Methylibium petroleiphilum PM1: one gene and its partner. The protein of the gene in region 1 interacts with the protein of each later gene in a pairwise test. Links are inferred from orthologs where the notes say so. Each region holds a gene or a part of one and is shown on either strand. Other genes may lie near its edges.

The links.
Region 2: the proteins of acpP (region 1) and ybgC interact in binary tests that used the Escherichia coli proteins (3 or more experiments, as listed by UniProt). The link is inferred for Methylibium petroleiphilum PM1 from one-to-one orthologs.

Annotation. Positions count from the first base shown.
Region 1 is NC_008825.1:670,122-684,691, reverse strand. What follows is about bases 9,071-11,888. They hold acpP (acyl carrier protein), read right to left. Parts: upstream 10,691-11,888; coding sequence 10,451-10,690; downstream 9,071-10,450. Other genes in these bases: fabD (ACP S-malonyltransferase), read right to left, coding at 11,554-11,888; fabG (3-oxoacyl-ACP reductase FabG), read right to left, coding at 10,808-11,557; fabF (beta-ketoacyl-ACP synthase II), read right to left, coding at 9,168-10,412; MPE_RS22625 (hypothetical protein), read right to left, coding at 9,071-9,134. Outside these bases: GTPase Era, read right to left, coding at 1-182; rnc (ribonuclease III), read right to left, coding at 179-871; MPE_RS03260 (DUF4845 domain-containing protein), read right to left, coding at 930-1,319; lepB (signal peptidase I), read right to left, coding at 1,346-2,314; lepA (translation elongation factor 4), read right to left, coding at 2,322-4,136; MPE_RS03245 (DegQ family serine endoprotease), read right to left, coding at 4,696-6,201; MPE_RS03240 (MucB/RseB C-terminal domain-containing protein), read right to left, coding at 6,302-7,360; MPE_RS03235 (sigma-E factor negative regulatory protein), read right to left, coding at 7,363-8,007; RNA polymerase sigma factor RpoE, read right to left, coding at 8,046-8,666; more of MPE_RS22625, read right to left, coding at 8,670-9,070; more of fabD, read right to left, coding at 11,889-12,492; MPE_RS03200 (beta-ketoacyl-ACP synthase III), read right to left, coding at 12,545-13,543; phosphate acyltransferase PlsX, read right to left, coding at 13,540-14,570. UniProt on the Escherichia coli protein: Carrier of the growing fatty acid chain in fatty acid biosynthesis.
Region 2 is NC_008825.1:3,129,593-3,144,083, forward strand. The notes cover bases 5,894-8,632. They hold ybgC (tol-pal system-associated acyl-CoA thioesterase), read left to right. Parts: upstream 5,894-6,919; coding sequence 6,920-7,345; downstream 7,346-8,632. Other genes in these bases: MPE_RS22830 (serine/threonine-protein kinase), read left to right, coding at 5,894-6,402; MPE_RS14890 (TssQ family T6SS-associated lipoprotein), read left to right, coding at 6,402-6,905; tolQ (protein TolQ), read left to right, coding at 7,342-8,025; tolR (protein TolR), read left to right, coding at 8,029-8,457; tolA (cell envelope integrity protein TolA), read left to right, coding at 8,465-8,632. In the rest of the region: bifunctional diaminohydroxyphosphoribosylaminopyrimidine deaminase/5-amino-6-(5-phosphoribosylamino)uracil reductase RibD, read left to right, coding at 1-666; MPE_RS14860 (riboflavin synthase), read left to right, coding at 735-1,352; ribBA (bifunctional 3,4-dihydroxy-2-butanone-4-phosphate synthase/GTP cyclohydrolase II), read left to right, coding at 1,437-2,531; ribH (6,7-dimethyl-8-ribityllumazine synthase), read left to right, coding at 2,565-3,047; transcription antitermination factor NusB, read left to right, coding at 3,044-3,574; MPE_RS14880 (pyridoxal phosphate-dependent aminotransferase), read left to right, coding at 3,626-4,807; more of MPE_RS22830, read left to right, coding at 4,906-5,893; more of tolA, read left to right, coding at 8,633-9,313; MPE_RS14915 (DoxX family protein), read right to left, coding at 9,310-9,777; MPE_RS22835 (HvfC/BufC family peptide modification chaperone), read right to left, coding at 9,758-10,585; MPE_RS14925 (MbnB/TglH/ChrH family RiPP precursor modification enzyme), read right to left, coding at 10,582-11,478; MPE_RS14930 (BufA1 family periplasmic bufferin-type metallophore), read right to left, coding at 11,530-11,808; MPE_RS14935 (sigma-70 family RNA polymerase sigma factor), read left to right, coding at 11,923-12,519; MPE_RS14940 (zf-HC2 domain-containing protein), read left to right, coding at 12,516-12,725; MPE_RS14945 (TetR/AcrR family transcriptional regulator), read right to left, coding at 12,732-13,337; adeC (AdeC/AdeK/OprM family multidrug efflux complex outer membrane factor), read right to left, coding at 13,361-14,491.

The DNA of each region.
Region 1 (14,570 bases):
CCGGTGATGCGGTGGCGCGTGGTCTGCGCCTTGCGTGAGGTGATGCTGACCTTCTGCCCGACCAGGGCGTTGAGCAGGGTCGACTTGCCGACATTGGGCCGGCCGACGATCGCCACGAGGCCGCAGCGCTGCTCGGGCATCTCTGCGCCCGCAGCAGGGGCGGCGGTGGTGCTGTCGTTCATGGGCGCTCGGTTTCGTCTGGCTTCAGTGTAGCCAGCGCCGCACGGGCGGCCTCCTGCTCGGCGGCACGCCGGGACCGCCCTTCACCGCGAACTTCGAGCGAACGCGACGGGATGCTGCAGACCACGGTGAACATCTGCTCATGCTGGCGTCCGCGGGTCGATTCGATGCGATATCCGGGCACCGGCTGGCGGCGGGCCTGCAGCCATTCCTGCAATTCGGTCTTGGGGTCGCGCGTCCAGGCTTCGGCCGCGGTGCTGGCGACCAGCGGCGTGAAGAGGCGCTCGACCAGGGCCTGCGCCGACGCGAAGCCGCCGTCGAGGTAGACCGCGGCGATCAAGGCCTCCACCGCGTCGGCCAGGATCGACGGACGCCGGGCGCCGCCGCTGCGCGCCTCGCCCTCGCTCAGGCGCAGCAGGGCCGGCAGGCCGAGATCCAGCGCCAGGCGGTGCAGCATCTCCTCGCGCACCAGGTGGGCACGCACCCGGGTCAGGTCGCCCTCGCCGGACTGGCCGAAATGCTCGAACAGCAGGCCCGAGATGGCGGCCGACAACACCGCGTCGCCGAGGAACTCGAGCCGTTCGTTGTTGTCGGCGCCGAAGCTCTTGTGGGTCAGCGCCCGGCCCAGCAGGCCGACCTGCGCGAAGCGGTGCCCGAGACGGACCTGCAGCGAGTCGAAGGCGGCGGGGATGTCGCTCACGGCGTCGCCGACCGCGCCGCGCGCCTGGCGGCGGCGGCGCGGCACGGCCTCACTGCGAGTGCCCCCGGTACTTGATCAGCAGGAAGACCGGCTGGATCAGCTCGAGCTCCTTGTCGTAGGCGAACTTCACCACGACCTTCTCGTTCTCCTTCGTGATCTCGAGGTCCTTGCCGCTGATGGACGAGATCGAATATTCGATGTCCTTCTGGCGGTCGAAGGCGGCCCGGATCTCCGGCACGGTGCTGCCCCCCTCCTTGGCGACCTTGTTGACCGCGCGCTGGATGGTGAAGTACTCGTTGAGGGTCGGCAGCACCTTCAGGCCGACCAACGCGACGCAGGCAATGATGATGGCCCAGAACAGCAGGCCGATCAGGGTGACGCCTCTCTGGGCAGGGCGCGCGCGGACCGCACCCGATGTTGCCGACGCTGCGAAGGCCATCGTTGTTCTCCTGGTGAAGCGCCGGCTCAATGGAAGGAGCCGATTCGCCTGAGGTTACCGAAATTCATCCAGACAAAGAAGGCCTTGCCGACGATGTTCTCGTTGGGCACGAAGCCCCAGTAGCGCGAATCCTGCGAATTGTCCCGGTTGTCGCCCATCATGAAGTAGTGGCCCGGGGGCACGGTGCACACCACGCCTTCGGCGTTGTAGCGGCAGTTGTCGCGGAAGTTCTGGAACTGGGGCATCGGGATCACGAAGCCGGGACGGTCCTTGTCGGTCAGGATGCGGTGCTCGACGGCGCCGAGCTTTTCACTTGCCTGCTGGGCATAGCGCAGCGAGTCCTCGTCATAGAAATCCGGCAGCGGCCGTGTTTCCACCGGCTGACCATTGATCGAGAGCTTCTTGTTCAGGTAGGCCACTTCATCACCCGGCAGACCGACCACGCGCTTGATGTAGTCGACACCTGGCTCGACCGGATAGCGAAACACCATCACGTCGCCACGCTGGGGCTCATTGTTGGCGAGGATCTTCTTGTTGATCACCGGCAGCCTCACCCCATAGTGGAACTTGTTCACGAGGATGAGATCGCCGATCGCCAGCGTGGGGATCATGGAGCCTGACGGAATCTTGAACGGTTCGAACAGGAAGGAGCGCAGCAGGAAGACCGCCAGGATCACCGGGAACAGGCCCGCGGTCCAGTCCAGCCACCACGGCTGGGCCAACACGCGCTCCCGCGCCACGGCCACGTTGCCATCGACCTGCTGGATGCCCTGGCGCTGCAGTTCGCTGCGCCGCTGCGCGTCCTGCGCCTCCAGTGCCGAGGCTGCCGCCACGCGTCGCGGCAGGAAGTGCAGGCGCTCGGCCAGCCAGTAGCCGAAGGTCGCCAGCGTCAGGATGAAGAGCAGCAGCGAGAAGTTGCCGCTCCAGGAGCCGAGATACCAGCCGCCCAGGTAAACCACGAGGGCGCCATAGAGCAGCCCGGTCAATGCACTCATGAAGTGTTCAGTCGTCCACTTGGAGGATGGCCAGGAACGCTTCCTGCGGCACCTCGACGGAGCCGATCTGCTTCATGCGTTTCTTGCCAGCCTTCTGTTTTTCGAGCAGCTTGCGCTTGCGGCTGATATCACCGCCGTAGCATTTTGCCAGCACGTTCTTGCGCAAGGCCTTGATGTTCTCCCGCGCGATGATGTTGGCACCGATGGCTGCCTGGATGGCCACGTCGTACATCTGCCGCGAGATGATCTCGCGCATCTTGGCCACCACAGCGCGGCCCCGATACTGGCTCTGGCTGCGGTGCACGATGATCGACAGCGCATCGACCCGGTCGCCGTTGATCAGGATGTCGACCTTCACGACGTCGGCCGCGCGGTATTCCTTGAACTCGTAGTCCATCGAGGCGTAGCCGCGCGACACTGACTTCAGCTTGTCGAAGAAGTCCAGCACGATCTCGGCGAGCGGCATCTCGTAGGTCAGCATGACCTGGCGGCCGTGGTAGGCCATGTTGAGCTGCACGCCGCGTTTCTGGTTGGCCAGCGTCATCACCGGGCCGACGTAGTCTTGCGGCATGTAGAGGTGGACGGTGACGATGGGCTCGCGGATCTCGGCGATCTTGCCGATCTCGGGCATCTTCGATGGGTTCTCGACCTCGATCACCTCGCCCGCCAGGCCGCCGAGCTGCACCTGGTAGACGACGCTGGGCGCAGTGGTGATCAGGTCCTGGTCGAACTCGCGCTCCAGGCGCTCCTGCACGATTTCCATGTGCAGAAGGCCGAGGAAGCCGCAGCGGAAGCCGAAGCCCAGCGCCTGGCTCACCTCGGGTTCGTAGCGCAGCGAGGAGTCGTTGAGCTTGAGCTTCTCCAGCGCGTCGCGCAGTTGGTCGTACTCGCTGGCCTCGGTCGGATAGAGCCCGGCGAAGACTTGCGGCTGGATCTCCTTGAAGCCGGGCAACGGGTCACTTGCCGGCCCGGCGTTGTTGGGCAACTTCTTCTCGAGCGTGATGGTGTCGCCGACCTTGGCGGCCTGCAGTTCCTTGATGCCGGCGATCAGGAAGCCGACCTCGCCCGCCTTCAATTGCTCGCGAGATTCGGACTTCGGCGCGAAAACCCCCAACTGTTCCAGCGGATACACGGTGTCGGTGGCCATCATCCGGATGCGGTCTCCCTTGCGGAGCACGCCGTCGACCATGCGCACCAGCATCACGACGCCGACGTAGTTGTCGAACCAGGAGTCGATGATCATCGCGCGCGGCGGCCCGTCGGGCTGGCCACGGGGAGCCGGCATGCGGGTGATCACTGCCTCGAGGATCTCGTCGATGCCCTCGCCCGTCTTCGCAGAGCAGGGGATCGCATGCTCGGCGTCGATGCCGATCACGTCCTCGATCTCGGCCTTGGCGTTCTCCGGATCAGCCTGGGGCAGATCCATCTTGTTGAGCACCGGCACCACCTCGACGCCCAGGTCGAGCGCGGTGTAGCAGTTCGCCACCGTCTGCGCCTCGACACCCTGCGACGCATCGACCACCAGCAGAGCCCCCTCGCAAGCCGACAGCGAGCGACTGACCTCGTAACTGAAGTCCACGTGCCCCGGCGTGTCGATCAGGTTGAGTTGATAGACCCGGCCATCGCGCGCCTTGTAGTTCAGCGCCGCCGTCTGCGCCTTGATCGTGATGCCACGCTCACGCTCGATGTCCATCGAGTCCAGCACCTGGGCTTCCATCTCGCGATCGCTCAGGCCACCGCAGCGCTGGATGATCCGGTCGGCCAGGGTGCTCTTGCCGTGATCGATGTGGGCAATGATCGAGAAATTGCGGATGTGGTCCATCTGACCTGTCGTCGTCGTACTGCGCTGCGCTTCAAGCGGGAGCCACAAGAGCGCTGCCGTTGCGCCGGGTGCTCGTGTCGCGAAGCGGGATGAGGGCTGGGCGGTCCGTGCCGCACATAAAAAAAAGGCACGTCAAACCGGTGACGCGCCTTCCAACAAAAAACGTTTGGCAACTGCTTCGTTGGGCTTTCATTGTAGCCACATCAACCGGGCCGGAAACCGCGCCGATGCTCGGTTTTGCGTCGTTGCAGCGTGCCAACAATGGAATTCATGCACATGTTATCCACAAACCCCTGTGGGTGTCCTGTGGACGATCTTTAGCATGCCGACTATTGTTCTGCGCCGCGCATAAAGGGGCGAAATTCGGCGGAATTCTAGTGAATTTCAAGCCCAATTCGAACACTAAAAAGTGGGTGTGTGCACACACCCACTTTTTGGAAGATTTCAAGGCTTCCGCAAATCGCCGAATCGATTTCAGCTGGCGGAAAACCAGACTGACGACTGGGGCGACGGCTTGACGACCCGGATCGACCGTCGCGCCGCCCTTCCCCGCGCTGCGTCAGCGGGTCGCCGTGCGGATCAGCGCGTACTGCGCCCACTCTCCTCGCCTGAACAGCACGTTGATGGGCTTGCTCTTGTCGACCTTGGCGATCACGGCCTCGAACTGCTTCACGTCGACGATCTCGACATTGCCGACCGACAGGATCACGTCGCCTTCACGCAAGCCCGCGCGCGCCGCCGCACCTTCGGTCGCTTCCACACGCACGCCGCCACGCAGCTTGAGTTCGCGCTTCTGCTCCTCGCTCAGGTTGGCCAGCGTCAAGCCCAGGCCGGACACCACGCTCGGCGTCGGCGCCTGCTTGCTCTCCGGTGCGGCCGCCCGGCGTCCCGGTTCGGGCTCGAGTTCTGCCACCGTCACACCAAGATCTCGCGCGCTGCCGCGGCGGAAGACCTGCAGGCTTGCCTTGCTCCCCGGCTTGGTTCCCCCCACCAGACGCGGCAGGTCGCTGGATTTCTCGACCGGCTTGCCATCGAAGCGCGTGATGATGTCGCCCGCCTCGACGCCGGCTTTGTCGGCCGGCCCGCCGGCCTCGACCGAACGCACCAGGGCCCCCGCCGCCTTGCCGAGGCCGAGCGATTCGGCCACGTCCTTCGTCACCTCGCCGATCTGCACGCCGATGCGACCCCGCACCACACGGCCACCGGCACGCAACTGGTCCGCCACGCGCGTGGCTTCGTCCATCGGAATGGCAAAGGAGATGCCCATGAAGCCGCCCGAGCGGCTGAGGATCTGCGAGTTGATGCCGACCACCTCGCCGCGCAGGTTGATCAACGGACCGCCGGAGTTGCCGGGATTGATGGCCACGTCGGTCTGGATGAAGGGGACGAACTCGCCGGTGTCGCGCGCCTTGGCGCTGACGATGCCCGCCGTGACCGTGTTCTCCAGGCCGAAGGGCGAGCCGATCGCCATGACCCATTCGCCGACCTTCAACTTGCTGACGTCGCCGATCTTCACCGACGGCAGGCCTGCGGCCTCGATCTTGACCACGGCCACGTCGGTGCGCTTGTCAGCACCGATCAGCTTGGCCTTGAACTCGCGCTTGTCCGTCAGCGTGACGTACACCTCGTCGGCACCGTCGACCACGTGCGCGTTGGTCATCACGTAGCCGTCGGTCGTGAAAATGAAGCCGGAACCCACGCCACGCTGTTGCTCTTCGTCCGGTGCCTGCCGCCGCGGATCTTGGCGCTGCCCAGGCAGTTGCCCCGGCGGCACGCCGAAGAAGCGACGGAAGAACTCCTGCATTTCCTCGTCCATCTCCGGGCCGGCACCCCCACCGCCGCGTTGGCCACCGCGGGTGCGCTCGGTAGTCCGGATGTTCACCACCGCCGGGCCGACCTGCTCGACGAGGTCGGTGAAGTCGGGCAGGCCACGTGCCGCTGCCACGGCCGGCTGCGCATGGCTGGCATGCGGAGACATCAGCAGCCCCCCCAGCGTCGAGGCGCCGGCGATGCTCGCCGCCGCCACCCAGACCCAGGAACGCGCGCGCCACGACGAGCGCGGCATTTCAGTTCTTGCTTCTTGCATCATCACCTCGTACCAACAGTCGATCAGGGAGCCTTGGCCGCGGGACCCCGCGGCCCGGCGCAGTGAGATCGCGAATCCGTCAGCGGGGTTCCAAGGCCGCCGCGAACGCGCGCAGGGTCACGACGGGGACATCGCCGATCACGGTGATCCACCATTCACCCCGGCGCTTCACCAGAGTCTGGGTTGCACCCAGCGACATCAGCATCTCCCGGCGGTGCAGGCGCGGCATGTAGGGCTCGATGAACACCGACACGTAGGTGAGGCCATCGGAGTAGATGACCTGCAGCACCGAAGGCGGCGCCAAGGGGAACTCTTCCTGGGCAGCAGCAGGCCGGGGCTGCTCCCCTCCAGCCACGGTCATCAGGCGCTTGACGCTGCTGACGTGCCGGAAGCCCGGTGGCAAGGCATTCAGCAACCACCCCTCTCGCCCGATGTCCACCTGCTGCAGCGTCGGTCGCTCGACGCGATAGCCGTCCAGTCGCTTCATCGCTTGCAGCACCGACTCCGGCCGGGGCTTCACGCCGATGGACACCTCGGAAAAGGCCGAGGTCTCCAGCACGACATCGCGCTCGTCGAACACCTCGGATCGCAACAAGAGGCCGGAGCTGCGCTCGGCCCACAGGCGGTAGCCGAAGCGGTAGCCGTCCTTGGGTTGAAGCAGCAGCACATTGGCCTCGTGCCCCGCCACGCGCCCGTCGCCCAGCGACTTGACGTCGTAGAACGGCACGATGCGGTCAGCGCCGGCCGACAGCAACAGGGGGAACTGCCCCATGGCCTGCCGCGTCTCCACCACCGCGACACGGCTGTGCGGCCACAGGCTGTGCACGAGATCGTTGTGACGGTAGACCTGACGGTGCTGACCATCGAGCGACTCGATGCGCTCGAACTGGTTGCGACCGTCGCAGAAGTGCACGATGCGCGAACTCGCCACCGAGCCGGCCGCCGTCACGACGAACGTTCCCTGGAAGTTGCGCTTCCCGGCCGCCTCGTGGATGCGCGCCAGCCAGTAGCGTGCATCGCGCGCCTCGACCAGCGGATCGCCCCCGGCCTGGGCTCGGGTCGCGGAGGGCAACAACGCGGCCATCAGCACGACGGCCGGCATGGCGCGCCATCCCCGCGCGACGATGTTCTGCAGCATGTTCAGCGCGCGGCCGCCGTGGCGCCGTCGTAGGTCGCGCTGCGCAGGAAACCCGACGGCACGCTCAAGGCCGAGCTGCCACCGAACTGCTTGTGCGCCGCCAGATACTGATCGAGGCGGGCATCGCGGATCAGCACGCCGCTGGCAGGCTCGACCTGATCGGCGGGCGCGGACAGGACGACCCGCTGGGGCGCCTCGGCCGGCACCACTGGCGCCTGCGCCAGCTGCGGCGCGTCCGCCTGCGGCCCCGACAGGCGGGTCACGGCCAACGACCCGATCACGGCCAGGAAACCCGCCGCCACTGCGGCCGGCGTGGCCCAGCGGCGCAATCCCCCACCAGCGGCCCGCTGCCTGGGCAACGCCGCAGCGGACTCCTCGGCCACCCGATCGGCCCGGGGCGCCAGAACGACCGGCTCCCGGTCGAGCTGCGCGCGCAGACGCTGAAGGAACGCCGCGTCGCGCCCCCCGCCGGCGAGCTCCTCGGAGCGCAGCACGTCACCGATCAGCTGGTAGCTGTGCCAGCGTTCGCGCAAAGCCGCCTCGTCACGCCAGCGCGCGCTGAGCGAGGCCGCCGTGCCGGCGTCGGCCTCGCCATCGACCAGGGCCGAAAGGGCCTCGGCCCCCTGCAGGTTCTCGACATTGCTCATCTGAACACTCCGTTGGCCCCTGGGCTCGCCCACACTACTCACCAGCGCTCGCCGGAGCGCTGCTCCAGCATCGGGCGCAAACGCTCCGCGATCGCCTCGCGCGCCCGGAAAATGCGCGACCGCACCGTCCCGATCGGGCAATTCATCACGTCAGCGATCTCTTCGTAGCTCAGGCCTTCGATCTCGCGCAGCGTGATCGCCTGCCTCAGATCTTCGGACAGATCCTCGATCGCGGAGTTCACCGCATTGGCGATCTGTTTCGATGCCAGCAAGGCGTCAGGCGTCTCGCCGTCGGTTAGTTCGTTCTCGACCCGGGAAGTTTCATCGCCGTCCTCGTCCCGGCCGGCCCGTGCCGATTCGGTCACGAGCAGGTCTCGCTTCAGGTCGCCGAGGGTCTTCTTGGCCGTGTTGACCGCGATCCGGTACAGCCAGGTGTAGAACTGGCTCTCGCCACGGAACTGCGGGATCGCCCGGTAGGCGCGGATGAAGGTCTCCTGCGCGATGTCCTGGACCAGGTCGACGTCGCGCACCATGCGCCCGATCAGGCGCTCGATCCGCCGCTGGTACTTGACGACCAGCATCTCGAAGGCGCGTACGTCGCCCTGCTTGACGCGGTCGACCAGCAGGGCGTCGTTGTCAGGACTGGTCGGCTCAGCCACGGCTCAGGGACCTTCCGATGCGCCGGACGATGCCGCGGGCGAATAGAGCGCACAGCGCAGCGCATGCCATTCGGCCGGATGCTCGTGGCGCCGCAACGCCAGCCAGCGCGTACGGGGTCCGGGCGCCGGAACTTCGAGGCCGCCCGCCCGAAAGCGCAGCAGCAACCAGCGATCCAGGTCGAGCGCCACCGCCACCTTGCCTACGCGCGGTTCCGACGCATCCACCGGCGCGGCCAACCACCAGTCGACGCCGTCCCACTTCAGATACTGCGCGGAGGCTCGCCGATCTCGCCACAGCAAACACGCCACGCCAGCCACGACCAGGCTGGTGATGGTCGCCGCGAGACCGTCGCCGCGCTGCAGCGCCCACAGCGCGGTCACGCCCACGGCCAGCGCCGACAGGAGTCGCAGCACCGCTCGCGCCAGCCCCGGACACGCCGTCACCGCCACGGCGGGAGCCGCACGCATCGTTCAGGGAAATGCTCAGGGCCGGCACGCGCGTCAGACGCGCTTGAACACCAGCGTGCCGTTGGTGCCGCCGAAACCGAAGTTGTTCTTCACGGCGTGCTCGATCTTCATCTCGCGCGCAGTGTTCGCGCAGTAGTCCAGGTCGCACTCGGGATCCTGGTTGAAGATGTTGATCGTGGGCGGCGACACCTGGTCGCGGATCGCGAGCACGGTGAACACCGATTCGATGCCGCCTGCGCCGCCAAGCAGGTGACCGGTCATCGACTTGGTGGAATTGACCACCAGCTTCTTCGCGTGATCGCCGAAGGCCAGCTTGATCGCGTTACTCTCGTTCAGATCGCCCAGCGGCGTCGAGGTGCCGTGCGCGTTCAGGTACTGCACCTGACCCGCTTCGATTCCCGCGCTGCGCAACGCGGCCTTCATCGCACGCTTCGGGCCGTCCACGTTGGGCGCCGTCATGTGGAAGGCGTCCGCGCCCATGCCGAAGCCGGCCAGCTCCGCATAGATCCGTGCGCCGCGGGCCTTGGCGTGCTCGTACTCCTCGAGCACCATCACGCCGGCCCCTTCGCCGAGCACGAAGCCGTCGCGGTCGCGATCCCAGGGGCGCGAGGCGGTGGCCGGATCGTCGTTGCGGGTCGACAGCGCACGTGCCGCGGCGAAGCCACCGATGCCGAGCGGCGAGACGGTCGACTCGGCACCGCCAGCGATCATCGCGTCAGCATCGCCGGCCTCGATCATGCGGGCCGACTGTCCGATGCAGTGCAGGCCGGTGGTGCAGGCAGTCACGATCGCGAGGTTCGGCCCCGTGAAGCCGCACTGGATCGACAGATGCCCCGAGATCATGTTGATGATCGAGGCCGGCACGAAGAACGGCGAGATCCGCCGCGCCCCGCGTGCCGCGTACTCCGCGTGGGTCTCCTCGATCAGCGGCAGGCCGCCGATGCCCGAGCCGACGAGGCAACCGATGCGCTCGGCCTGCTCCTCGTTCAGCGCATCGCCCGTGGGCAGCCCGGCATCCTTCACTGCCTGCAGCGACGCTGCGAGGCCGTAGTGGATGAAGGTGTCCATGTGCCGGGCTTCCTTGGCGGGGATGTAATCCTCGATCTGGAAACCCTTCACCTCGCCGGCGATGTGGCAGGCCAGCTTGGTGGCATCGAACTTGGTGACGGTGGCGATGCCGGACTGGCCAGCCACGAGCCGCGACCAGGACTCGTCCACCGTGTTGCCCAGGGGGGTGACGAGACCGAGCCCGGTCACCACGACGCGACGACGGCTCATGCGCTGTAGAGAAACGAATGAAACGGAAACCGCGGCCGTCAGGCCTTGGCGTGACTCTTGGCGTAGTCGATCGCGAGCTGCACAGTCGTGATCTTCTCCGCCTCTTCATCGGGGATCTCGATGCTGAACTCGTCCTCGAGTGCCATCACCAGTTCCACGGTGTCCAGCGAATCCGCGCCCAGATCGGCGACGAAGGCTTTTTCATTGGTGACCTCGCCTTCGGCCACGCCGAGTTGCTCGGCGATGATCTTCTTGACGCGTGCTTCGATGTCGCTCATGACTCCTCCAAGGAGAGTTTGCAAAAACAGCCCGTGATTCTAGTTGCTCCGGCGTGACAGCTCCGGCGCAGCGGCGCGACCCCGGGGCGACGGGTCGCACCGCGCTCTGTTCGACGATCAATTCATGAACATGCCGCCGTTGACGTGCAGTTCGGTCCCCGTGATGTAGCCGGCCTGTCTCGACGCCAGGAAGGCCACCGCATCGGCGATCTCCTCCGGCGCGCCCAGGCGCCCCAGCGGGATCTGCCCCAGCAGCGCGGCCTTCTGCGCCTCGGGCAGTCCGTCGGTCATGTCGGTCGCGATGAAACCCGGCGCCACGCAGTTGACCGTGATGCCCCGGCTGCCCAGTTCACGGGCCAGCGAGCGCGTCATGCCGGCGACGCCGGCCTTCGCCGCAGCGTAGTTGGCCTGGCCCGGATTGCCGCTTGCCCCCACCACCGAGGTGATGTTGACGATGCGACCGTAGCGCTGCTTCATCATCGGCCGGATCACCGCGCGGCTGGCACGGAACACCGCCTTCAGGTTGGTGTCGAGCACGGCGTCCCAGTCGTCGTCCTTCATGCGCATCGACAGCGTGTCACGCGTGATGCCGGCGTTGTTGACCAGCACGTGCAGTCCGCCGTCCTGCTTGACGATGGTGTCGACTGCCGCCTCAAGCGCCGCGCCGTCGTTCACGTTCAGCACCAACCCGCGGCCGCCCAGGGGGGCCAGCGCCTCGCCGATTGCTGCCGCGCCGGATTCACTGGTCGCCGTGCCGACGACCTTGAAGCCGCGCTCGGCCAGCGTGGTCGCGATCGCGCGGCCGATGCCGCGGCTCGCGCCCGTCACCAGGGCCACCTGCGTCGTCACCGAAGCGTCCGCGCTCATGCCAGGGCTCCTTGGGTCTCGGCCAGGCTGGCCGGATCGAAGATGTTCAGCACGGCCAGCTCGGCATCGACCCGCTTCACCAGCCCGGCCAGCACCTTGCCCGGCCCGCACTCCACGACGGTCGACACACCGCGGGCCTTGAGCGCCTGCACCGTCTCGACCCAGCGGACCGGACCGAAGGCCTGGCGGTAGAGCGCGTCGCGGATCGCCGCCGGCTCGGACTCGACGGCGACGTCGATGTTGTTCAGCACCGGAATGGCCGGCGCGGCCAGCGCCACATCGACAAGGCGCTGGCGCAGCCGCTCGGCCGCCGGCTTCATCAGGCTCGAATGGAAAGGTGCCGACACCGCCAGCGGGAGCGCCCGCTTGGCACCGGCCGCCTTCAGCAGTTCGCAGGCCTTGTCGACGGCGAGCTTGCTGCCGGAGATCACGGTCTGCTTCGGGTCGTTGTAGTTGGCCGCCTGCACCGACTCGCCGGTCGCCGCCTCGGCGTCGGCACACCCGGCGCGCACCGCATCGGCGTCCAGCCCGAGGATGGCCGCCATGGCGCCGGCGCCGACCGGCACCGCGTCCTGCATCGCCTGCGCCCGCAGCCGGACCAGCGGCACCGCGTCCGCCAGGCTCAGCACGCCGGCCGCCACCAGGGCGCTGTACTCGCCCAGCGAGTGCCCAGCCACGATCGACGGCGACCGGCCGGTCTCGGCCAGCCAGGCACGGTAGCAGGCGATGCTGGCTGCGAGCATCACCGGCTGGGTGTTCGAGGTGAGGTCCAGCGCCTCCTTCGGACCCGACCGGATCAGCGCGACCAGATCCTCGCCGAGCGCCTGCGAGGCTTCGGCCAGGGTCTCGCCCACGACCGGGTGATCGCCCCAGGCGTCGAGCATGCCGACGGTCTGGGAGCCCTGGCCGGGAAAGACAAATGCGAATGCGGACATCGAGAACTTCCCAATCTTCTTATGGCTTCTGGCCGGGCGGGCCCGGCGCCGATCACAGGTCGAGCAGCACCGCGCCCCAGGTGAAGCCGCCGCCCACGCCTTCGAGCATCACCGTGTCGCCCGGCTTGACCCGGCCGCTGCGCACCGCGTGGTCCAGCGCCAGCGGCACCGAGGCGGCCGACGTATTGCCGTGCTCGTCGACGGTCACGACCAGCTTCTCCAGCGGCAGCTTCAGCTTCTTGGCCGTGCCCTGCATGATGCGGATGTTGGCTTGGTGCGGAATCAGCCAGTCGACGTCCGCCTCCTGGCGGCCGGCCTTGGCCAGCACCGCGCGCGCCGCCTCGTCGAGCACCCGGACGGCGAGCTTGAACACCGCCTGTCCGTCCATCTTGAGCAGCGGATCGCCGGTGACGTGGCCGCCAGCGACCGTGCCCGGCACGCACAGGATGCCCACATGGCTGCCGTCGGCATGCAGTTCGGTCGCCAGGATGCCCGGCGTGTCGCTGGCCTCCAGCACCACGGCACCGGCACCGTCGCCGAACAGCACGCAGGTGGTGCGATCCTTGAAATCGAGGATGCGGGAGAACACCTCGGCACCGATCACGAGCGCCCTGCTGGCGGCGCCCGTGCGGATCATGGCATCGGCCACCGACAGCGCATAGACGAAGCCGGAACACACCGCCTGCAGGTCGAAGGCCGGGCAGCCGGCGACACCGAGCTTGTGCTGCACGATGCAGGCTGTCGAGGGGAAGACCATGTCGGGCGTGGAGGTCGCCACGATGATCAGGTCGATTTCGGCCGCCTGCCGCCCTGCTGCCTCGAGCGCATGGCGAGCGGCTTCGACGGCCAGGTCGCTGCAGGCGACGTCGGTCGCCGCGAAGTGGCGAGCGCGGATACCGGTGCGCTCGACGATCCATTCATCGGAGGTCTCGACGCCGCTCTGAGCCAGCTCGGCGGCGAGTTGGGCGTTGGTCAGGCGACGCGGCGGCAAGTAGCTGCCGGTGCCGGTGATGCGCGCGTAGCGAGGAAGGGAAGAGGCAGAGGGGGTCATGCGGCTTCGGGCACCTGACCGTCCGGCGCGCCCGCATCGGCCGGCAGGGCCTGCAGCGTCGCGCTGATGCGGTCGTGGACCCGATCGAGCAGTCGGTTTCGCGCGGCATCATAAGCCCGGTTGAGCGCCTGCTCGAAAGCAAAGGCATCGGCCGAACCGTGGCTCTTGAACACCAGGCCGCGCAGGCCGAGCAGCGCCGCACCGTTGTAGCGGCGGTGGTCGACCCGGTTCTTGAAGTGCCTGAGCACGGGCAACGCCACCAGCGCCGCCAGCTTGCTGTACCAGCTGCGGGTGAACTCCTGGCGAATGAAGCTCGACAGCATCGAGGCCAGGCCTTCGGCCGTCTTCAGCGCCACATTGCCGACGAAACCGTCGCACACGACGATGTCGGTGCGGCCGGTGAAGATGTCGTTGCCCTCGACGTTGCCGACGAAGTTGAGCTGGCCGCCGGCGGCTGCGGCGCGCAGCAATTCGCCGGCGCGCTTGATGGTCTCGCTGCCCTTGATCGCCTCTTCGCCGATGTTCAGCAGGCCGACGCTCGGGTTCGCCTTGCCCTCGACGGCGGCCACCAGTGCGCTGCCCATCACCGCGAACTGCAGCAGGTGTTCGGCCGTGCAGTCGACGTTGGCGCCGAGATCGAGCACGGTGGTGTGACCATCGAGCTGGTTCGGCATCACGGTAGCGATCGCCGGGCGATCGATGCCGTCGAGTGTCTTGAGCACATAGCGCGCCACGGCCATCAGCGCCCCCGTGTTGCCCGCAGAGACACAGGCCTGCGCCGCCGCCACGCCATCGACCGGCTTGACCTGGCTGATCGCGACGCGCAGCGACGAGTCGCGCTTGCGCCGGAGGGCCACCTCGACGGGGTCGTCCATCGCGACCACCTCGCTCGCCGACACCAGCGTGCAGCGCTCCCAGCCGGCCGCCGGCGCCAGCGCCTCGGGGCGTCCGACGAGCAACAGCTCGGCGCCGGGATGGGCCGCCAGGAAGGCCCGACAGGCCGGTAGCGTGACCGAAGGACCATGGT
Region 2 (14,491 bases), 2.5 Mb from region 1 along the record:
CCGTGGGTGCGCCTGAAGATCGCCGCGTCGCTCGACGGACGCACGGCACTCGACAACGGCCTGAGCCAGTGGATCACCGGCGATGCCGCCCGCACCGACGGCCACGCCTACCGCAAGCGGGCCGGGGCGGTGCTCACCGGCATCGGCACCGTGATCGACGACGACCCGCGGCTCGACGTGCGGCTCGTCGACACCGTGCTGCAGCCGTGCCGGGTCGTCGTCGACTCCAAGCTCGACATCGCGCTCGACGCCCGCATCCTCTCGCCACCGGGCGAGCGGCTGGTCTACACGGCCAGTGCACTGGCCCGCCATGCGGCGCCGAAGGTCCGTGAACTGGCCGAACAGGGCGTGTCGGTGCTGGCCTGTGCCAACGCCGACGGCAAGGTCGATCTGGGCGCGATGCTCGACGACCTGGCGCGGCGCGAGATCAACGAACTGCATGTCGAGGCGGGCAGCAAGCTCAGCGGCTCCTTCGTGCGGGCGGGCCTGGTCGACGAGTTCCTCGTCTACCTGGCGCCGCTGATGCTCGGTGCGGGTCGCGAGATGGCGCGCTTCGGTCCGCTCACTGCACTGACCGAGGGCCTGGCGCTCGAGTTCGTCAGTGTCGAGCGCGTCGGGGCTGATCTGCGCCTGATCGCCCGGCCGCCGGGCCGTGCCGATTTCTGAGCGTCGGCCCGAAGCTGCGCTTGCCCCCGCCGCAGCGGCAGGGCTGCGACGCTGAGACAATCGGAGCCATGTTCACCGGCATCATCAGCGGCCTGGGCCGCCTCAGCAAGGTCGCGCCGCTCGGCGCCGACCCGTCCCACGGCAAGCGCCTCACCATCGCCACGCCGCCGGGCTACCTGGCCGACGTGCAGTTGGGCGACAGCATCGCGCTCAACGGCGCCTGCATGACCGTCACGGCCTTCGACGCGGAGGCGGACTGGTTCACGGTCGACATCTCGGCGGAAAGCCTGGACAAGACGGCCGGCCTCGCCGACCCCGGACCGCTCAACCTCGAGAAGGCTCTGCGCGCCAGCGACCGGCTCGGCGGACACCTGGTATCGGGCCACGTCGACGGCGTCGGCACGGTGACGAAATTCGCGCCGGTCGGCGAATCCTGGGAGCTTTGCATCGCTGCGCCGCAGGCGCTGGGCCGCTACCTCGCCTACAAGGGCTCGATCACCGTCAACGGCGTGAGCCTCACGGTCAACCGCGTCACCGACCACGCCGAGACCACCGAACTCGGCATCAACCTGATCCCGCACACGCTGGAACACACGACGCTCGGCACGCTGAGCGTCGGCGCCCGCGTCAACCTCGAGATCGACCTGATCGCGCGCTACGTCGAGCGCATGCTCGGCAGTCGCTGACGCCGCCGCGCGCCGGCAATTCCCCCGCGCCGAGGCGACGCGCTCCCGCCCGCGCCGCTCCGACCCGCCACCTACAATCCCGCCATGGCCCTTTCCCCTGTTCCCGAGCTGATCGCCGAGCTCGCCGCCGGCCGCATGGTCATCCTGGTCGACGAGGAAGATCGCGAGAACGAGGGCGACCTCGTGATGGCCGCCGAGCACGTCACGCCCGAAGCCATCAACTTCATGGCGCGCTACGGCCGCGGCCTGATCTGCCTCACGCTCACCCGCGAGCGCTGCGAACGGCTGCAACTGCCGCCGATGGCCGCGCGCAACGGCACACAGCACGGCACTGCCTTCACCGTCTCGATCGAGGCCGCCAGCGGCGTGACCACCGGCATCTCCGCGGCCGACCGCGCACGCACCGTGCAGGCCGCGGTGGCGCGCGACGCGAAGGCCAGCGACCTGGTCCAGCCCGGCCACATCTTCCCGCTGCAGGCGCAGGACGGCGGCGTGCTGATGCGCGCCGGGCACACCGAGGCCGGCTGCGACCTCACGCTGATGGCCGGCCTGACGCCTGCGTCGGTGATCTGCGAGATCATGAAGGACGACGGCACGATGGCCCGGCTGCCCGACCTGGTGCTGTTCGCCAGGGAACACGGGCTCAAGATCGGCAGCATCGCCGACCTGATCGAATACCGCAGCCGCAACGAATCGCTCATCACGCGCGTCGCCCAGCGCGTGCTGGTCACGCCGCAGGGCCCGTTCGATTGCCAGGCCTTCCGCGACCGCTCGGGCGCCGTGCACTTGGCGCTGAGCGTGGGGCAATGGGGTGCCGACGACGAGGTGCTGGTGCGAGTGCACGAGCCGCTGTCGGTGCTGGACCTGCTCGACGCCGGCCGCTGCGGCCATTCGTGGCCGCTGCCACGGGCACTGGCCGCGCTGCGGGCGGCCGAACGTGGCGTGGCGGTCCTGCTGAACTGCGGCGAGGCGGGCAACGGCCTGCTGCAGCAGCTGACCGTGGGCCCCGACGCGCCGCCGACCCCGCGCGGCCAGATGGACCTGCGCACCTACGGCGTGGGCGCGCAGATCCTGCGCGAACTCGGCATCGTCCGCATGAAGCTGCTCGGCAGCCCGCGCCGCATGCCCAGCATGGTGGGCTACGGACTCGAGGTCACCGGCTTCGTCGCCGCCGAATGACACCGCGGCACGCCCTTCCACTTCGAGGTTTCGATGCAAGACGCTGACACCCAGACCACGATCTTCGGCAACACCGTCGCCGAACTCGTCGGCGAGAACCTGCGCATCGGCATCGTGCAGGCGCGCTTCAATGCCGCACTCACTGACCGCCTGGCCCAGGCCTGCCTGGTCGAGCTGGAGCTGCTGGGCGTGTCGGCCAAGCACATCGAGCACGTATCGGTACCCGGCGCGCTCGAGATCCCGATCGCACTGCAGGCGATGGCGCGGCGCAAGGACTTCGATGCGCTGATCGCGCTCGGCTGCATCATCCGCGGCGAGACCTACCACTTCGAGCTCGTCAGCAACGAGAGCGGCGCCGGCGTGACGCGCGTTTCGCTCGATCACGCGACCCCGATCGCCAACGCCATCCTCACCGTCGAGAACGAGGACCAGGCCTGGGCCCGCGTCGACGACAAGGGCCGCGATGCCGCGCGCGTCGCCGTCGAGATGGTCAATCTGATGGAAGAGCTTTCGTGACCCCTCAAGACACCGACGGCAGCGTGCCGTCGCCCGCTCCGGCGTCGACCGCCGCCCGCCCTGGCGGCCGCAAGCCGGCGCAGAAGTCTTCGCGTCGGCGTTCGCGCGAGTTCGCGCTGCAGGGCCTGTACCAATGGCTGGTGTCGGGCAGCGAAGCCGTCGTGATCGAGGCCCACATGCGCGAGCTCGACGGCTTCAAGCAGGCCGACGCGGCGCACTTCGACGCCCTGCTGCACGGCTGCGTGGCCGAAGCCGCCGCCCTCGACGCAGTGCTGGCTCGCCACGTGGACCGCAAGACCACCGAGCTGTCGCCGATCGAGCACGGCGTGCTGATGATCGGCGCCTACGAGCTCAAGCACTGCATCGACATCCCCTACCGCGTCGCGATCAACGAGGCGGTGGAACTCGCCAAGAGCTTCGGCGGCACCGACGGCCACAAGTACGTCAACGGCGTGCTCGACAAGGCCGCCGCCGACCTGCGCCCGCTCGAAGTGCAGGCGCGGCGCGCGGCCCCGCCGCGCGACTGAGCTGCGGCGCCCGCCGCCGGCCCCTGCCCTCTCGTTCCGCTGCCGACACGGATGAAGCTCGCCCGGCGCCTCGACCGCATCGAGCCGTTCTACGTGATGGAGTGCGCCAAGGCAGCGGCGCGCATCGCTGCCAGCCCGGCCTGCGATCCGGCACGCGGCGGCGAGCCGATGATCTACCTGAACATCGGTGAACCCGACTTCACCGCGCCGGCGCCGGTGCTCGAGGCGGCGCAGCGCTGCCTCGCCGAGGGCCGCACGCAGTACACCCCGGCCACCGGGCTGCCTGCGCTGCGCGAGGCGCTGTCGCGCTGGTATGCGCAGCGCTTCGCGCTCGACATCGACCCGCAGCGCATCGTCATCACGGCCGGCGCGTCGGCCGCGCTGCAGCTCGCCTGCCTGGCGCTTTTCGAGTCCGGCGACGAGGTGCTGATGCCGGATCCGAGCTACCCCTGCAATCGCCATTTCGTCGCGGCGGCCGACGCCACGCCGGTGCTGCTGCCCTGTGGCCCGGTGCAGCGCTATCAGCTCGACGCCGCCGGGGTGGAGCGGGCGTGGAACGCGCGCACCCGCGGCGTGCTGCTGGCGTCGCCGTCCAACCCCACCGGCACTTCGATCGCCGCCGACGAGATGCAGCGCATCGCACAGGCGGTGCGCGCACGCGGCGGCGTCACGCTGGTCGACGAGATCTACCTGGGCCTGAGCTACGACGCCGCCTACGGCCGCTCCGCGCTCGCCCACGGCGACGACGTGGTGTCGATCAACAGCTTCTCCAAATACTTCAGCATGACCGGCTGGCGGCTGGGCTGGCTGGTGCTGCCGCCCGCGCTGGTGGCGCCGGTCGAGAAGCTGGCGCAGAACCTGTTCATCTGCCCGTCCAGCGTCGCGCAGCACGCGGCGCTGGCCTGCTTCGAGCCCGCATCGATCGCCGAGTACGAACGCCGCCGTGCCGCCTTCCGGGCCCGGCGCGACTACATCGTGCCCGCGCTCGCGTCGCTCGGCCTGCCGGTGCCGGTGCTGCCCGACGGCGCCTTCTATGCCTGGGCCGACTGCTCGACCCACGCCGGCAGCAGCTGGGACCTGGCGTTCGCGCTCATGGATTCGGCCCATGTCGCGCTGACGCCGGGGCGCGATTTCGGCCGGCACGGCACTGAACACCACCTGCGACTGTCCTTCGCCAGCAGCCTGCCGCAGCTCGAACAGGCCGTCGCGCGCCTGCGGCGCGTGCTGGCATGAGGGGCGCAGCGTGAGTTGCGTCACACCCTCGGCCCGACACGTGACACGCGGTTACCACGCCGTACCGTGCCCCGTGCCTGCCTTGGTTGAGGGGCTCCATGGCATCGTCTAAGCTCCGCGTCGTGGAAAGCGCTTCAACTCTCACGCCGCCCCCCGGCACGCTGCAGGAGGCGATCGACAACGCCGAGATCGAAGACACGGTGCTGATGGCGGAGCTGCCGTCCGAGGACGGCGCGAGCCGCGGGCCGCTGCCCACCATCGGCCAGATCGGCCGCTACGCGCTGAAGTACCGCATCGGCGACGGGGGCCTCGGCACCGTGTACGCCGCCGACGACCCGCTGCTGTCGCGCCGCGTCGCGATCAAGACACTCAACCTGATGCCAGCCGGCGCGCGCACCCCGCTCGAGACCGACGCGCGCGAGCCCTTCAACGCGATCTTCCTGCACGAAGCGCGCGCCGCCGCCCACCTGAGCCACCCGCACATCGTGACGGTGTTCGACGCGGGCCTGAGCCCGCAGGGCGCCTACATCGCGATGGAGCTGCTGAAGGGCAAGGACCTGCGCGCACTGTTGAGCGACGGCTGGCGGCCGACAGTGGGCCAGGCGGTGCTGATCATCCGCCGCGTCGCCGACGCGCTAGCCTATGCGCACAGCAAGGGCATCGTCCACCGCGACATCAAGCCGGCCAATATCTTCATGGTCGGCCGCACCCAGCCCAAGGTGCTGGACTTCGGCATCGCCAGCGTCGCGCACGCGCGCGACAGCGGCGGTGCGGTCGGCGGCTCGCCGCACTACATGGCCCCAGAGCAGGTGCGCAACGAGCCGACCGACCGGCGCACCGACGTGTTCTCTCTCGGCGTCGTGCTCTACGAGTTGCTGACCGGGCACCGCGCGTTCGAGGGCGACTCGCTGGCCGCCATCACCGGCGCGGTATGCAGCTTCACGCCACCGATGGCCGACGAGGTGAGCACCGCCGTGCCGCCGGCACTGGCCTCGATCGCCGCGCGGGCCATGGCCAAGCGCCCGGAGGACCGGCCGCGTTCGGCCCGGGCGCTGTCGCGCGACCTGCACGAATGGCTGCAAGCCCACCCCGAAGCGCTGCAATCCGGTGAGGACGACGCGCCGACGGCCGAGCGCCGCTGGCCCCAGTGGGCCTTCGGCAGCCTGGCCCTGGTCGGCGCGGGCCTGATCGGCTTCGGGATCTGGCACGGCCTCGCGTCGGCGCCGGCCGGGCAGAGCCTGGCCGAACCGACGCCCGCCGCGTCGCCGGTCCGGGTGGCCATGGCACCGGCCGAACCCACGGCGCAGGTCACCTCACCGACCGCATCGCCGGCCGCAACGGCCGACCCGCCCGCGACGACCATCGCCCCACCGGCCGCCGCCGGCAGCGGCGTGCTGCAGCTCGCCATCAGCCCGTGGGCGGAGGTCGAGGTCGACGGCAAGGTGCAGGGGCTCACCCCGCCGCTCAACCAGCTCAACCTCCCCGTCGGCCGCCACACTGTGACCCTGCGCAACAGCGGCTATGCGGCCCATGCCATCGCCGTCGACATCGAGGCGAACGAGAGCGTCCTCGTCAAGCACCGTTTCGGACCCTGATGACCCCTGCCGCCCCCACACGCCGGCTGCTGGCCGCCACCACCGCGCTGGCGCTGCTGGCCGGCTGCGCCCAGCTGTCGCCGCCGCCCCCTCCGCCTGCACCGGCGCCGGTGCAGGCGCCGATCCAGCCGCCGCCTCCGCCCGCGCCGCCACCGCCCCCCCCTCCGCCCGCTCCCCCGCCGCCGGTGAGCGTGGTCGAACTCAGCGCACGGCCGGCCGAGCAAGCGCTGCTCGCAGGCCTCCGCGCCTACGACGATGGCCAGTACAAGCTCGCCGAGCAGCGCCTCGGCGGCGCGCTGAAGGCCGGTCTCGCAGCCCCCAAGGACCGCGCCGCCGCCCACAAGACCCTGGCCTTCATCTATTGCACCAGCCAGCGCGCCAAGGCCTGCGAGAACGCGTTCCGCGCCGCACGCAGCGCCGACCCGGCCTTCACCCTCAGCAAGGCCGAGGCCGGCCACCCGCTCTGGGGACCGGTCTACCGTCGCACGCTGGCTGCACCCTGAGTGCCTGACCGATCTTGCCGATCTCCTCACTGCCCCCCGCGTTCCGCTTCCCGCTGCGCGTGTACTGGGAAGACACCGACGCCGGCGGCGTGGTGTTCTACGCCAACTACCTGAAGTTCTTCGAACGCGCCCGCACGGAGTGGCTGCGCGGCTTCGGCTTCGAGCAGGAGATACTGCGCACCCGCGAGAGCGTGATGTTCATCGTCAGCGAGACCGCGGTGCGCTACCTGCGCCCGGCCCGGCTCGACGACCTGCTGCAGGTGAGCGTGACGATCCGCGAAGCCCGGCAGGCCAGCCTGAAGCTCGCGCAACAATGCTGGCGCAGCGATCCCGACGGCGAGACGCTGCTGGCCGAAGGCACGATCCGCATCGGCTGCGTGGATAGCGGAACCTTCCGCCCGCGTCGCATTCCGATCTCTCTCCTCGAAGCCCTGGCATGAATTCACAAGACCTCTCGATCTTCCAGCTGGTGCTGCACGCGAGCCTCGTCGTGCAGTTGGTCATCGTCGCGCTGCTGGCGATGTCACTCGCGAGCTGGACCGTGATCTTCGGCAAGCTGTTCGGGCTCAAGCGCGTGCGCGCGCTCAACGAGGGCTTCGAGCGTGACTTCTGGTCGGGCCAGAACCTGCAGGACCTGTACGCCGACGCCGCCAAGAAGGCCGACCGATCCGGCCCGATGACGCGCATCTTCGCCTCCGGCATGCGCGAGTTCATGAAGCTGCGCGAGCGCCGCGTGGCCGATCCGGGCGCGCTCCTCGACGGCTCTCGCCGCGCGATGCGCGCGAGCTTCCAGCGCGAACTCGACACCGTGGAATCGCACCTGAGCTTCCTCGCCTCGGTGGGCTCGGTGTCGCCCTACGTCGGCCTGTTCGGCACCGTGTGGGGAATCATGCATGCCTTCACCGGCCTGGCGAACCTGCAGCAGGTGACGCTGGCCACGGTGGCCCCCGGCATCGCCGAGGCGCTGGTGGCCACCGCGATCGGACTGTTCGCCGCCATCCCGGCGGTGCTGGCCTACAACCGCTTCGCGCGCGACATCGACCGCATCGCGATCCAGATGGAGACCTTCATCGAGGAGTTCTCCAACATTCTCCAGCGCAACATCGGCCAAGGGCACTGACCCATGGCACAAGTCACTGCACGCCACGGCTCGCGCCGCCGCACCATCAACGAGATCAACATGGTGCCCTTCATCGACGTGATGCTGGTGCTGCTGATCATCTTCATGGTGAGCGCGCCGCTCATCACCACCGGCGTGGTCGACCTGCCCTCGGTCGGCCAGGCCAAGCGCCAGCCCGACAAGGTGATCGAGGTCGTGGTCGGCACCGACGAGAGCCTGAAGCTGCGCGTCGACGGCAAGGACGCGGCACGCACCTCGCTGCGCGAACTGGCCGGCCGCGTGACGGCGCTGCAGAACGGCAGCGCCAACACGCCGGTGATCATCGCCGCCGACCGCAACGTCAAGTACGAGCAGGTCGTGAAGGTGATGGACACGCTGCAGAAGTCCGGCGTTCAGCGCGTGGGCCTGGCGGTCAAGGCCACCGGGGCCTGACGCCGCGATGAACGCGACGACGCTCGACGACCTGCGCCCGCGCAAGCCCGGGGGGCTGCCACGGGCGGCCGTGCTGGCGCTGATCGCGCACGGGCTGCTGGTGCTGGCGCTGAGCCTGAGCGTCAACTGGCGCAGGTCCGAACCGGCCGGCGTGGAGGCCGAGCTGTGGGCGGCGGTGCCGCAGATCGCTGCGCCCCGCGCCGTGCCGCCCGAACCGACGCCCACGCCGACCCCGCCGCCGAAGCCCGAGCCGCAGGCCAAGGCCGAGCCGCCGCCGCCCCCGCCGAACCGCGACGCCGACATCGCACGCGAGAAGCGTGAGCAGAAGGAGAAGCTCGAGAAGCAGCGGCTCGAGGAACAGCGCAAGGAAGACGCGCTGCGCAAGAAGAAGGAGCAGCGCGAGCAGGAAGAGAAGGCCCAGGCCGAAGCCGACAAGCGCGAGGCGGAGAAGAAAAAGAAGGCCGAGGCCGAGCGCCAGGCCAAGCAGGAAGCCATCCGCAGGCAGCAGCTCGACCGCGTGATGGCCGAGGCCGCCGGTACCGGCGCGCCGGGCAGCACCGGCACGGCGGCGCAGAGCGCGGGGCCATCGGCCAGCTATGCCGGTCGCATCAAGGCACGCATCAAGCCCAACGTGGTGTTCGGCGACGAGGTCGACGGCAACCCGCTCGCCTCGGTGGAGGTGAAGGTGGCCCCCGACGGCACGATCGTCGGCCGCCGGCTCGTCAAGTCCAGCGGCGTCCCGGCCTGGGACGAGGCCGTGCTGCGCGCCATCGACAAGACCGAGGTGCTCCCGCGCGACACCGACGGCCGCGTGCCGTCGGCCATGCTGCTGGACTTCCGTCCGCGCGATTTCTAGCGGCGTGGCGAGCCGCCCACGCGCGGCCACCACCACGCATCGAGCGACCACTTGCCGGGGCCCCACAGGGCCAGCGCCGCCAGCAGGCTGCCCCAGAACACATGCTGCTGCAGCGCCGCCGGCGCGATCTCCTCGAGGCTGAGAACGGCCACCACGTTCATCACCGACAGCCCGAGCGCGCCGAAACGGCCGAACAGCCCGAGCACCAGCAGCACCGGCAGCACCAGTTCACCGCCGGTGCCCATGACCGCGGCCAGGTGCGGCGGCAGCAGCGGCACCTTGTACTCGTCCTGGAACAGCGCGAGCGTGGTGTCCCAGTCGGCGATCTTGGTCAGCCCGGAGCGGAAGAACACCGCGCCGACATAGAGGCGTGCGGCCAGTTGGGCCGCCGGCTGCAGCGCCTCCAGCACGCGGGTGCCGGAGCGGCACAGCGCCAACGGGGTTTCAAGCCAGGTCTGGGTCATGGTGTTTCTCCTCGGTCTCGTCAACAAGCTCGGCCTTCCACAGCCAGCCGCGTTGCAGGGCCTGGATCAGCCAGGCACTGAAGTCGAATCCCCGGCCGGCCCGCTGCAGCGCCTCGGCCAGCGTGCGGCTCGCCTGCAGGGCCTGCATCCAGGCGAACACCGGGGCATCGACCGGCGTCACGTCGGCCCGCCAAGCGGTGCGCCCGACCACCACGGACTCGGCCTGGCCGGTCGCGAGCGCCTCGCGGACGGCGGCGATGGCAGCATCACCGTCGTGCCGATGGGCTGCGTGCAGCGCCGCCACCGGCCAGCGGCTCGCGAGCAGTTGCACCGCCGGTGCCAGCCGCAGCCTCAAGGCCTCGGCCGGGTGCTCGGCCAGCCAGGCAAGCGTGTCACGATCGAGCACGGCATCGGCCGCACCTTCGCACTGCACGATCGCGGCGTCGAGTCGCGCGCAATCGCCGAGGTAGGGCCATTCGGCGAGATCCGCCTGCGCCTCGACGAAGGTCGGCAGATCCTGCCCCCATTGCGCGAGATCGCCACGCTGCGGCGGCGCATCGCACCACAGTGCGCGGGCCAGCCGGCCGAAGTCCTCTGCGCCCACCAGGGCCAGCAAGGTCGGATAGGCCACGGCCAGCGCGCGTTCGGCGGCGGCCGCGGCATGGGCCCGGTAGGCCTCGAGTCCGAGTTGCAGCCGCGCGCCCTGCTCCGCCAGGCGTGCCGACGGCACCGGCGCGGCGCCGCGCAGGGTCGCCAGCAGGGCGCTCTGGCGTGCGGCCTCGGTTCGCCGTTCTGCGGAGCACGTCATGCCGCGCTCCGCAGGCCGGCGACCTCGTGCTGGCAACGTGCCGCCTGCGCGGCTTCATCCAGCAGCACGTCGAGCGCGGGCACGTCGGTGTCCCATTCGATCAACGTCGGCAGTGCGCCCAGGCGCGAGACGGCGTGCCGGTAGACGGCCCACACCGGTTCGTGCACGCGGCTGCCGTGATCGTCGATCACCAGCGCGCCGGCATCGCAATAGCCGGCCAGGTGGATCTCGCCGACCACGTCGGCCGGCAGCGCGTCGACGAAGGCGCAGGCCGCGGCCACCGGATCTCCGGCCGCCGGATCGGCACGCTGCGCGTTCAGTGCGTTGACGACCAAGTTGTTGACATCGAGCAGCAGCTGGCAGCCGGTGCGACGGGCCAGCGCCGCGAGGAACGCGGGCTCGGGCATCTGGTCGGCGTCGTCGAAGGAGAGATAGGCCGACAGGTTCTCGACCAGCAGCGGACGGCGCAGGCGCTCCTGCACCTGCTGCACGTTCGTGCACAGGAGGTCGAGCGAGGCCGGAGTGAAGGCGATCGGCAGCAGGTCGGCCGCATGCAGCACGGTCGACGCATCGCCCGGCACCGATGCCCGCGCGAAGCAGGCATGGTCCGACACACGCACCGGCCCGATGCGATCGACCAGCCTGGCCAGCCGTTCCAGATGCCAGGCATCGACGCCGGCCGCGGAACCGAGCGCGAGCCCGACGCCGTGCAAGCTCACCGCATGGTGCTCGCGCACGTCCGACAGCACCGCCAGCGCGGCCCCGCCCTCGGCGAAGAAATTCTCCGCATGGACCTCGACGAAGCCAACCGCCGGGCGGCGTTCGGCCCACTCCCGGTAGTGCGGCTGGCGCAGACCGATACCGACACCGGCCGGGGTCGAACGCGCGTCCATGCTGAGCGACGGAGAGGATCGCTGCGTCCGGTGCCGTGCGTCCTTTTGCTGTTACTTCTTCTCGGCCAGCTTGGCCTTGGCTTCGGCGGCGCTCAGGCCACCGGCGGCCTTGCAGGTGCCCTTGGCGACGTACTTCCATTCGCCGACGTCGCCCGCCGTCGCCTGGCCCGCACACGAGTGGGTTCCCGACAGGTTGGCGCAATCGTTCTGCCCGGCCTTGGCGATGCCGTAGCACTTCTCCTTGCCCGAGTCCTGGGCGGCGGCCGGGCCGACCAGGCCCAGCGCGAGGAGGGAAGCGAGGGCGGACGATGCGATCAGATGCTGGTTCATGCAGTGCTCCTGGAGGGGGATTGAATGGGCCGCCACGGAGGCGACGTGCATGTGTCGCGAAGACCGGAAGATTCTTACACTGCCCCCTGCTTCCTCTCATCGAAACGGCCCTTCATGACCGACGTGTCCGCCTTGCTCGAAACCTTGCGCCCGCAGTTGCTGCGCTATGCGCAACTGCAGTTGCGCAATCCGGCCTGGGCCGAGGACGCGGTGTCGGAGACGATACTGGCCGCACTCGAGAAGCCGGAGGCCTTTGCCGGCCGCGCCGCGCCGAAGACCTGGCTGATCGGCATCCTGAAGCACAAGCTGGTCGACCAGGTGCGTCGGCATGCGCGCGAGTGCTCGATGACGAGCGACGAAGACGACGGCGCAACGCTCGAAGAACAGCTGTTCGACGAAACGGGCCACTTCCGCGACGCCCCGATCGAATGGGGCGACCCACAGGCGATCGTGGCCCAGGATCAGTTCATCAAAGTGCTCGACGCCTGCATCGAGAAACTGCCCAACCAGCTCGGCCGCGTGTTCCTGATGCGCGAGTGGATGGAACTCGAAACTGACGAGATCTGTAAGGAACTGTCGGTCACGCCGACGAACCTCTGGGTCATGCTGCACCGGGCCCGGTTGAGGCTGCGGGAATGCCTGCAACTCAACTGGTTCGGCGAGCCCGCCCTCGCTCTGTCTTCCGTCCCGCCCGCCCCGAAGCGCCGATGAAGCTGCCCTTCCTCATTTCATGCCGTCAGTCCGCGCGCCTGCTGTCCGGCCGCCTCGATCGTCGCCTCTCGCCGGCCGAGCGGGTGACGCTGCGCATGCACCTCGCGATCTGCAAGGTCTGCCCGGTGTTCGACCGCCAGCTCCGGCTGATGAGCCGTGCCATGGGGACGTGGCGCGCGTACTCCGAACAGGAGCGCGAGCGCTGAGGCGCCTCAGGCGCCGATCATGTGGCGCACGGCATCGCGCAGGCCGCGCTTGAGGGCCTGGCGGTCGATCTCCGGCTGGCGCAGCGTGCGGAGCATCAACCCCTCGAACAAGGCCAGCAGCAGCTCGGCGCGCGCCACCAGGTCGGCCTCGTCGACCGGTCCTCGCGCTGCGGCTCGCACCAGCTCGATGAGCCGCCGGCGCACCGTGGCGTCGGCCCGCTGCACCATGTCGGCGATCTTCGGGTTGCGCGAGGCCTCGGCCACGATCTCGATCTGCAGCGACGCGTGGTCGGCGTCGAGCCGGCGGTCGGTGCCCTCGTCGACGCGCTCGACCATCTCGTGCCGCAGGTCGGCCTCGCCCTGCATCTGAGCGGTCAGCGTGAGGAACTCGTCGATGTCGCGCGCGACGATCGCCTCGATGATCGCTTCCTTGCTGTCGAAGTAGTTGTAGATGTGGCCGGCGCTCATGCCGAAGGTCTTCGCGATCTCGGCCATGCTCGCCGCATGGAAGCCGCGGCGGCGGAACACCTCGACCGCGGCATCCAGGATCTGGCGGCGCCGCACCTCGGCGTGCGCCACCTCCTCACCGTCGATCAGGCTGCAACGTGCCATCGCCGCTCTCCGCTCCGCTGGTCTCAGCCCGTGGCCGCGTCGGCGCGCTGCCAGCCGCCGCCGAGCACCTTGTACAGCGTCACGAGGTTGGCACTGCGCGAGAGCCGCAGCGTGATCAGCGACTGCTGCGCCGCATACAGCGAGCGCTGCGCATCGAGCACGGCCAGGTAGCTGTCCACGCCGCTGCGGTAGCGCGCCTGCGAGAGGCGGAAGGTCTCGCCGGTCGCGTCGACCAGCGCCTGCTGGGCGGCGAGCTGCGCGTCGAAGGTGCCGCGTGCGGCCAGCGCGTCGGCCACCTCCCGGAATGCCGACTGGATGGCCAGTTCGTATTGCGCCAGCGCGATGTCGCGTTGCGTCTTCGAGACCTCGAGGTTGGCGCGGTTGCGGCCGGCGTCGAAGATCGGCAGGCTCACCTGGGGCACGAAGCTCCAGGTGCGCGCGCTGCCCTGGAACAGGTCGGACAGCGAGCTGCTCGCCACGCCGGCCGAGGCCGTGAGCGCAATGCGCGGGAAGAAGGCCGCGCGCGCGGCGCCGATGGTCGCGTTGGCCGCCTGCAGCTGGCGCTCGGCCTGCAGCACGTCGGGGCGGCGCTGAAGCACCTCCGACGGCAGGCCCGACGGCAGCTCGGCCAGCCGGTCGATCCAGCGCAGGTCCTCGGGTTGCACGCTGCCGGGCCGCAGCTCGGCGGGCAATGGCCCACCGACCAGCAGCGCCAGCGCGTTGAGGTCCTGCGCCAGCGCGCGGGTGTAGCGTGCCACGTCGGCGCGCGCCACCTCCACGCTGGTCTGGGCCTGCCGCAGGTCGAGCGCCGATGCAACGCCCAGCTCGTGGCTGCGCTGCGCCAGCCTGTACGAGGACTCCTGGCTCTCCAGCGTGTCGCGCGCCAGGCGCAGCAATTCGCCGTCGGCGGTCGCCGTGAGGTAGACATTGGCCACCTCGGCCACCAGGCTGATCTGGGTGCTGCGGCGCGCCTCCTCGGTGGCGAAGAACTGCTGCAGCGCCTGCTCGTTGAGATTGCGGACGCGCCCGAACAGGTCGAGCTCGTAGGTCGAGAAGCCGATGCCGGCGCTGTAGGTGTGGCTCGTGACGGCGCGGCCGGCCTGACTCAGGTCGGCCGGCGTGCGCTGGTGCACCGCCTCGCCGCTGGCCGCGAC